DNA from 4 places in the Streptomyces sp. NPDC050264 genome. Region 3 is predicted to be linked to each of the others. Evidence: riboswitches for the same ligand, from Rfam matches in the RefSeq annotation. Region 3 holds a riboswitch; each other region holds the start of a gene.
What was found. A riboswitch is a leader RNA that binds a small molecule or an ion and turns the genes downstream of it on or off. The one in region 3 is predicted to bind thiamine pyrophosphate.
Positions count from the first base shown of each region.

Region 1: another riboswitch for thiamine pyrophosphate. It lies ahead of AB0J02_RS38945 (cytosine permease); the one in region 3 lies ahead of thiO (glycine oxidase ThiO).
Region 2: another riboswitch for thiamine pyrophosphate. It lies ahead of thiC (phosphomethylpyrimidine synthase ThiC); the one in region 3 lies ahead of thiO (glycine oxidase ThiO).
Region 4: another riboswitch for thiamine pyrophosphate. It lies ahead of AB0J02_RS27730 (thiamine ABC transporter substrate-binding protein); the one in region 3 lies ahead of thiO (glycine oxidase ThiO).

Region 1 is NZ_JBFAKV010000034.1:12,691-14,886, reverse strand. It holds gene AB0J02_RS38945 (cytosine permease) at 1-1,102, opposite strand, end outside; TPP riboswitch at 1,094-1,192, opposite strand; gene AB0J02_RS38940 (aspartate/glutamate racemase family protein) at 1,296-1,997, shown strand; gene AB0J02_RS38935 (hypothetical protein) at 2,052-2,196, opposite strand, start outside.
Region 2 is NZ_JBFAKV010000003.1:441,969-444,164, forward strand. It holds gene AB0J02_RS07170 (YibE/F family protein) at 1-863, opposite strand, end outside; TPP riboswitch at 935-1,099, shown strand; gene thiC (phosphomethylpyrimidine synthase ThiC) at 1,092-2,196, shown strand, end outside.
Region 3 is NZ_JBFAKV010000007.1:33,396-35,591, forward strand. It holds gene thiO (glycine oxidase ThiO) at 1-1,007, opposite strand, end outside; TPP riboswitch at 1,005-1,118, opposite strand; gene AB0J02_RS14110 (FAD-dependent oxidoreductase) at 1,358-2,196, shown strand, end outside.
Region 4 is NZ_JBFAKV010000017.1:98,146-100,341, forward strand. It holds gene rlmN (23S rRNA (adenine(2503)-C(2))-methyltransferase RlmN) at 1-814, shown strand, start outside; TPP riboswitch at 874-991, shown strand; gene AB0J02_RS27730 (thiamine ABC transporter substrate-binding protein) at 1,072-2,148, shown strand.

The DNA.
Region 1 (2,196 bases), on a different contig from region 3:
CGTTCTGAAAACGGGCGGCGGTGTCGGCGGCATGCATCCACAGCACCAGCGGGTACCCGAGGAGCGCGGCGAGTGCGGCGGCGAGCGGGCGCGGCAGGCGGGCTCCGATCACCTGCAGGGCGAGAGAGCCGCTGTAGTCGTTCATCGCGTTGCTGCACAGCGCGGCCAGCGCCACGGCGAGGAGCCCGAGCGAGCCGATCACCCCGCCGCCCAGCAGCGTGTCGACGCCCTGCGCGGTCTGGTCGGTGAAGACGGAGGCGCCCCAGAGTCCGAGCGCCTGCACGGCGGTGAAGGACACGACGACGCCCGCCAGCGTGCACCAGAACATGCGGGCCGGTGAGGTGGCGCGGGGCAGGTAGCGGCTGAAGTCGCTGGCGTACGGCGCCCAGGAGACGGCCAGGCTCAGCGCGATGGTGGTGGTCAGGGCGAACGCGCCGACGCGGTCGGCGCCGTGTGCGCCACCGTGGCCCGCGGGCGTGACGCCTGCGTGCGCCAGCCGCAGCGCCAGGGCGCAGAAGGCGACCGCGAGGACGGCCGTCATCCACTTCTGCAGCCGGTGGATCGCCTCGTAGCCCAGCGCGCCGAACGCCCCCTGCGCCGCCATCATCACCAGCGCCCCCAGCCAGAACGGCCAGCCGCAGAGCCGGGCGAGCGCGTCTCCGCCGAACAGGCCGATGAGCGCGTCCCAGGCGATGGACGAGAGCCATTGCAGGGCGCCGGGTACGACGACCGCCCGGCCGAACGCCAGCCGGGCGAGCGGGAGTTGACCCGCGCCGGTGCGGCTGCCCCACGTACCGAGGTACGCGGTGGGCACCGCGCCGAGCACAGTGCCCAGGACCACGGCGGCCAGCGCGGTGGCGAAGTCCAGGCCGAGGGCGATGCCGACCGTGCCGGTGAAGACGCCGCTCATCGTCAGGTTCGGCGCGAACCACACGGTGAACAGCCTTCCGGCGCCGCCGTACCGGTGGTCCTCGGGGACGGGGGCGATGCCCCGCGCCTCGGGGCGCCAGTCCCCCGGCGCGGTGGGCATGCGCCCGTCGAAAGCGCCCGCGCCCTGCCGCTCGGCGGCGCGCGGGTCCGTGGAAGCGTGCGACATCGACATCGCTGACATCCCTCCGCCAGTGCTAACTGGTTCAGGTTCTACGGGTGTGATCTCAGCCCTCGCTGTCGCGGGGCACCCCGTGTCGGGCAGTACCGGTGCGAACAGTAGCCGCTGCGTCGGCATGGGGTGGCGGCGCCCCCTCGCGCGGGGGCTCCCCCGCAACGCGAACCGGTCCTGCGATTAGAGTCGCGTGATGAGAACCATCGGGTTGATCGGCGGGATGAGCTGGGAGTCGACCGCGGAGTACTACCGGCTGCTGAACGAGCTGACCCGGGAGCGGCTCGGCGGACTGCACTCGGCACGGTGCGTGGTGTACTCCGTGGACTTCGCCGAGATCGAACGGTTGCAGGTCCAGGGCCGCTGGACGGAGGCCGGAGAGATTCTCGCCGCGGCCGCCAGGTCTCTGGAGGCGGCCGGCGCCGACATGCTGCTCATCTGCACCAACACGATGCACAAGGTGGCCGACCAGGTGCGGGCGGCCACCGCCGTCCCCCTGATCCACCTGGCGGACGCGACGGCCGACGCCGTACGCGCGGCCGGCCTGAAGCGGGTCGGCCTGCTGGGCACCGCGTTCACGATGGAGCAGGACTTCTACCGCGGCCGCCTCGAACAGTGCGGGCTCGACGTGCTCGTCCCCGACGCCGCCGGGCGTGCGCTCGTCCACCGGGTGATCTACGAGGAGTTGTGCCTCGGCGAGGTCCGCGACGCGTCGCGCGCCGCGTATCAGGACGTCATCGCCCGGCTCGTCGGCGCCGGCGCCGAAGGAGTCGTCCTGGGCTGCACCGAGATCGAGTTGCTGATCGGCGCCGAGGACAGCCCGGTCCCCGTCTTCCCCACGGCACGGCTGCACGCCGAGGCGGCGGTGCGGATCGCGTTGGGCGACGTCACGCCCTGAACGACCCCGGCAACCCGGGATCAGGACCGTCGCCGTATCGCTGACGAGTGACCCTCAGTTCAGGACGCCGGCTCCGCCCAACTCCTCCGGGGCCGAGGCCCAGCAGGCCTCGACGGCGTCCGTGACGGTGTCGTGGATGCCGCCCGCGAGTCGGCCCGCGCCCTCGGTGTGCAGCGCGGGACGCGTGGCGGGGCTCGCG
Region 2 (2,196 bases), on a different contig from region 3:
GCCCAGCCGATGAACAGTGAGCCCAACAGGCCGATCAGCAGCAGCGATACGAGGGTGCCGAGCACGGCGACCGAGGTCCGGGCCGACAGGCCGTGACACATGTAGAGCGCGATCAGCATGATCGCGCTGGCTCCGACGACCGCCACCACCAAAGGGTTGGAGCCTTGCAGGATCGCCGGGAGGATGAAGAACGTCAGCACCATGAAGCTGACCGCGAGCGCGACCAGCGCCATGACGCCCCGCAGACGGCCGACCACGACCACGGCCACGGCGAAGATCCCGGCGAGCAGCGCCATGGGGAACTTCCGGTTCGCATCGGTGACCGAGTACTGCAGGTTCTCCGGGGCGTCGGGCGCGTAGGCGACGATCACCTGCTGGCCCTCGCGCAACTGCCGTGGCGAGTCCGGCTGGACGACCTCCTTGAACGTACGGCCCTTGTCCTTGCCGGTGTCGACCCGGATCGTCGCGTTCTCGCAGGTGCCGGTGGCCTGTTGCTGGGCGGAGGAGCCCTCGGCCGTGGAGGTGTCGCCGGTCGGGGTGTCACCCGAGGCGTTCACGGACTTGCAGTCGACCTTCTCGACCCGGGTGACCGTGGCCTGCTGGGTCTGACGGTCGAAGCCGACACCGGTGCGTTCGTGCGCGGGTGCGCCTCCGGGCCACAGCACCGCGAGACCGACGACGACCGCGACGGAGAACGGCACCAGGATCGCCGCGATGACCTTGCGCAGATGCTGGGAGACGGGCGCGGCGGGGCCGTGGTTGTGGGAATGGCCGTGTCCGTGGTCGCCGCTCCCTGCGCCCGACCGGCCCGGTCCGTGCGGTGGCTGGGGCGGCGGAGGCGGAGGCTGCTGCGTCGTGGTCACCGCCCGATCATCGCAAGAACGGCAGGGGCCCTCTGTTCAACGCGTCCGAAGGGACGCTAGCGTGGAGGCACCTTTGCAAACGCGGGAGCTCGGAGCACCGGGCTGAGAGGGCGCTGACCTTCGTCCCAGCGTGTTTCACGTGAAACAGCGTGGAGCACCGACGACGAATATCGCTGCGTCGACCGCCGAACCTGTTACCGGGTAATGCCGGCGTAGGGAGTAGGTCTCATGACCACAACGGACGCACGCACGCCTGCCTCCAGCAGCTCTGAGCCGGAGGCCGGGAAGTCCACCGGCTGGCACAAGGGGTATGTCCAGGGCTCGCGCCCCGACCTCCAGGTGCCGGTCCGCCAGGTGCACCTCACCAACGGCCAGGCCGTCACGCTGTACGACACCTCCGGCCCGTACACCGATCCGACCGTCGACACCGATGTCCGCAGGGGACTCGCGCCCCTCCGGGAGAACTGGATCATCGCCCGCGGCGACACCGAGGAGTACGCGGGCCGGCCCGCCCGCCCCGAGGACGACGGGATCAAGCACACCTCACCGCGCGGCGGACTGCGCAACCTCGACGCGGTCTTCCCGGGCCGCCCGCGCCAGCCGCGGCGCGGCAGGACCGGCGAGCCCGTGACCCAACTCGCGTACGCCAGGCGGGGGGAGATCACCCCGGAGATGGAGTACGTGGCCATCCGGGAGAACGTGGCCCCCGAGGTGGTACGCGAGGAGATCGCGGCGGGCCGCGCGGTCCTGCCCGCCAACGTGAACCACCCGGAGATCGAGCCGATGATCATCGGCAAGCGGTTCCTGGTGAAGGTGAACGCCAACATCGGCAACTCCGCGGTCACCTCGTCCATCGAGGAAGAGGTGGACAAGATGACATGGGCGACCCGCTGGGGCGCCGACACCGTCATGGACCTCTCCACCGGCCGCAACATCCACACCACGCGTGAATGGGTGCTGCGCAACTCCCCCGTGCCTATCGGTACCGTGCCGCTCTACCAGGCCCTCGAAAAGGTCGACGGCAAGGCCGAGGAGCTGACCTGGGAGATCTACAAGGACACGGTCATCGAGCAGGCCGAGCAGGGCGTCGACTACATGACGGTCCACGCCGGCGTCCGCCTCCCGTACGTCCCGCTGACCGCCGACCGCAAGACCGGCATTGTTTCGCGCGGCGGTTCGATCATGGCCGCGTGGTGTCTCGCGCACCACAAGGAGAGCTTCCTCTACGAGAACTTCGAGGAGCTGTGCTCCATCCTCGCGGCGTACGACGTCACGTACTCGCTCGGCGACGGCCTGCGCCCCGGCTCCATCGCGGACGCCAACGACGAGGCGC
Region 3 (2,196 bases):
GGCAGGGTCGTCGGGCCGAGGAGCGGGGCGTTGTCGGGCGAGCCGGGGCGCAGGCCCGCGCAGGTCTCCGTCAGGGGCAGTTCCGTGATGCCGGGGACGAGTTCGTGCGCGTCCCTCAGGAGTTCGTAGACCCCGCCCGCCGTGACCGTGGTGTCCCAGCCGAGCTCCTCGCTGGTGGCGCCCACGACGAGTTCGCCGTTGACGCGCGGCACCAGGTAGAGGTGGCTGCCGCGGACGACCGCGCGGACCGTGCGGCTCAGGAACGGCGCGTACTGCCGGGGCACCGTCAGCCGCAGGACCTGGCCCTTGACCGGGCGGACGGGCGGCACCACCTCGTCCGGGACCCCGGCGAGGCGACCACTGAGGCTGCCCGCCGCGAGCACGACCTGGTCGGCCGCGAGTTCGGTGCCGTCGGCGAGGACCACGCCGCGCGCCCGGTCCCGTACGACAGAGAGCCGCTCGGCCCGGGCCCGATGGAAGTCCACGCCCGCCCGCTCGCAGGCCGTCACAAGAGCACCCGCGAGCCTTCTCGGGTCGATCTGGTGGTCGCCGTCGACCCGCAGGCCCCCGCGCACGCCCGGCGCGAGCATCGGCTCCAGACGGCGGCAGTCGCGGCCCGACAGCCACTCGGACTCCAGGCCCGACTTCGTCTGCAGCGCGTGCAGTTCACGCAAGTGCGCCCGGTCGTCCGCGTCCAGCGCGACCGCCAGCGTGCCGCACGCGCGGTAGCCGAGGTCCTGCCCCGAGGCCTCGGACAGCTCGGCCGCGAACCGCGGATAGCGGCGCGCGGACTCGACGTTCAGACCGAGCAAGGTCTCTTCGCCGTAATGGAGTTCGGTGACCGCGGCCAGCATGCCGGCCGCCACCCGGGCGGCCCCGCCACCCGGCTCGGGATCCACCACCGCGACGGACAGACCGCGCTGCGCGGCCCTCCACGCGGTGACCAGACCGATGATTCCGCCCCCGACGACCAGGACATCGGTGGCTTTGAGCGGAGTACGCGACATGGGCGTCCAGCCCCTCCCTTCGCCGGCATGACCCGGATCAGGTTCGTACGGTCGGAGGCCGCTGCAGCCTCCCTCTCAGCCCGCTGCGTACGGGCTCCCGCGAGTGCTTTACGTCGGCCACCCTAACGCGTGCGCGCGACCCTCAGTAGGGGAGCCCGCGCCCATGGCCCGTGGCCCGGCGGCGTTTGATCTCTAAACCGGTGACACGTGTGCAGGACGTCACGGCGCGGGAGTGGTCCGCGCCGCTGACTGGCGCAAGATCAGGTGCCTAAGGTGATCCTGTGAGCGAGCAGCGGAGCGGTAACGGGACACCCACAGGGCAGCGGCACGTCGTCATCGTCGGCGCGGGAATGGCCGGCGTGCAGACCGCCGTGGCTTTGCGCGAACAGGGATTCTCCGGCGCCGTCACGCTGCTCGGCGCGGAACCGCACCAGCCCTACGACCGGCCGCCGCTGTCCAAGGCCGTGCTGCTCGGCAAGGCCGACGGCTCCGCGTTCGACGTGGACTTCGAGGCGCTCGGCGTCACCCTGCAGGTGGGTCGCGAGGTCACGGGGGTGCGCCCCGGGGACCACGCGCTGGACACGGCCGAGGGAGCCGTCCCCTACGACGTGCTGGTCGTCGCCACCGGCGCCGAACCGATCCGGCTGCCTGGCGCGGACGCCGTTCCTGGCGTCCACGTGCTGCGCACCCTCGACGACGCCGAGCGGCTGCGGACCGTCCTCTCCGGGCAGCGCGACGTGGTGGTCGTGGGCGCCGGGTGGATCGGCGCCGAGTTCGCCACCGCCGCCCGCGAGGCCGGCTGCCGCGTCACCGTCGTGGAGGCGGCCGAGCGGCCGCTCGTCGGGGCGCTGCCCGCCGAGGTCGCGGCGCCCATGACTGCCTGGTACGCGGACGCGGGGGTCCAACTGCGCACGCGCGCACGTGTGGAGCGCGTCGAACCGGGGGCCGTGGTCCTCGACGACGGGACGCGGCTGCCCGCCGAAGCGGTCGTCGTCGGTATCGGGGCCCGCCCGGCCACCCGCTGGCTGGACGGCTCCGGCATCGACCTGGGCGACCACGGCGAAGTGGTCGCGGACGCGAGCCTGCGGACCTCCGTGCCCGACGTGTACGCCGTGGGTGACTGCTCGTCCTTCCCCTCGCGTCGCTACGCAGAGCGCCTGATGGTCCACCACTGGGACAACGCGCTGCA
Region 4 (2,196 bases), on a different contig from region 3:
GCTGTGGCGGCTGTTCGACGGCACGCTTGTCGAGTCGGTGCTGATGCGGTACCCGGACCGGGTCACCATGTGTATTTCGTCCCAGGCCGGCTGCGGGATGAACTGCCCGTTCTGCGCCACCGGGCAGGCCGGGCTCGACCGGAACCTGTCGACCGGCGAGATCGTGCACCAGATCGTCGACGGGATGCGGGCGCTGCGTGACGGCGAGATTCCCGGTGGGCCCGCGCGGCTCAGCAACATCGTCTTCATGGGCATGGGCGAGCCGCTCGCCAACTACAAGCGTGTCGTTCAGTCCATCCGCGCCCTCACCGACCCCGAGCCGGACGGGCTCGGGTTGTCGCAGCGCGGTATCACCGTGTCGACGGTCGGGCTCGTTCCCGCCATCAACCGGTTTACCGACGAGGGCTTCAAGTGCCGCCTCGCCATCTCGCTGCACGCGCCCGACGACGAGCTGCGCGACACCCTCGTACCGGTCAATACGCGGTGGAAGGTGCGGGAGGTGCTCGACGCCGGGTTCGAGTACGCCGCCAGGTCGGGGCGCCGGCTCTCCATCGAGTACGCCCTCATCCGCGACATCAACGACCAGGCGTGGCGCGGTGACCGGCTCGGCCGGATGCTCAAGGGCAAGCCGGTGCATGTGAACCTGATTCCGCTGAACCCGACCCCGGGCTCGAAGTGGACTGCGTCCCGGCCCGAGGACGAGAAGGCCTTCGTCGAGGCGATCGCCGCGCACGGGGTGCCCGTCACCGTCCGGGACACCCGTGGCCAGGAGATCGACGGGGCGTGTGGCCAGCTCGCCGCCACCGAGCGGTAGCCTGGACGTCAGTAGTTCTGCGTTCAGTAGTGCAGTAGTGCAGTAGTTTCTACATCTTCATATTCCGACAGGGGAGCGCCACAGCGCTGAGAGTGCGGCACCAGACCAATGGCAGGCCGCAGACCCTCTGAACCTCGCCCGGGTCATTCCGGGTAGGAAGTTCGGTCATCACTCATGCTGTTGCGCCCTGCCCGGAGATCTTCGAAGGTCTCCGGGCAGGGCCGCGTCTTCTCCTGGTCACTCCAGGAGGAATTTCGGTGAGCAAGAAGAGTTGCGTGGCTCTGGCCGTGGGCCTCGGTCTGGTCACGTTGTCGGCCTGCGGGTCGTCGAACGACGCGGGCTCCGGCGGGGACTCCAAGTCCGTCACCCTCGTCAGCCATGACTCATGGGCCGTCTCCAAGAACGTACTGAAGGACTTCGAGAAGAAGTCCGGCTACCAGGTGAAGGTCCTGGAGGACGGTGACGCGGGGCAGGCCGTCAACAAGGCGATCCTGTCGAAGGGCAATCCGCAGGGTGACGTCTTCTTCGGCGTCGACAACACCCTGCTGTCGCGGGCGCTCGACAACGGCGTCTTCGCCTCCTACAAGGCCAAGGGTCTGGGCCAGGTGAAGAGCGCGTATCAGCTCGACGCCGGGAAGAACCGCGTCACTCCCGTCGACAGCGGCGACATCTGCGTCAACTACGACAAGAAGTACTTCGCCGACCACAAGCTGGCGCCGCCGTCGTCCTTCGCCGATCTGGCCGAGCCGAAGTACAAGGATCTGCTCGTCACCGAGAACGCGGCCACCTCCTCGCCGGGTCTCGGCTTTCTGCTCGGGTCCGCCGCCCGGTACGGCGACGACAGCTGGCAGGGGTACTGGAAGAAGCTCGTGGCCAACGGTGTGAAGGTCGTCGACGGCTGGGACCAGGCGTACAACGAGGAGTTCAGCGGGAGCGCCGGCGGCAAGAAGGCGGGTGGCGAGCGGCCGCTCGTCGTGTCGTACGCGTCCTCGCCGCCCGCCGAGGCCATCTACTCCGACCCGCAGCCCAAGACGTCGCCGGTCGGTGTCTCGACCGGGACCTGCTTCCGGCAGATCGAGTTCGCCGGGCTGCTCGACGGGGCCAAGAACGAGAAGGGCGGCCGGGCGCTCCTCGACTTCCTGATCTCGAAGGAGTTCCAGCAGGACATGCCGCTCAACATGTTCGTCGACCCGGTGACCGGGAACGCCACCGCGCCCGCCGACTACACGAAGTACGCCGTGCGGGTCGACGATCCCGAGACCATGAGCCCGCGCAAGATCGCGGACAACCGTGACAGCTGGGTCAAGTCGTGGACATCGCTCGTAAGGAAGTAGCGCGAGGAGCGAAGACCCGCGCGGTCCGCGTACGCCGCTCCGGAAGCG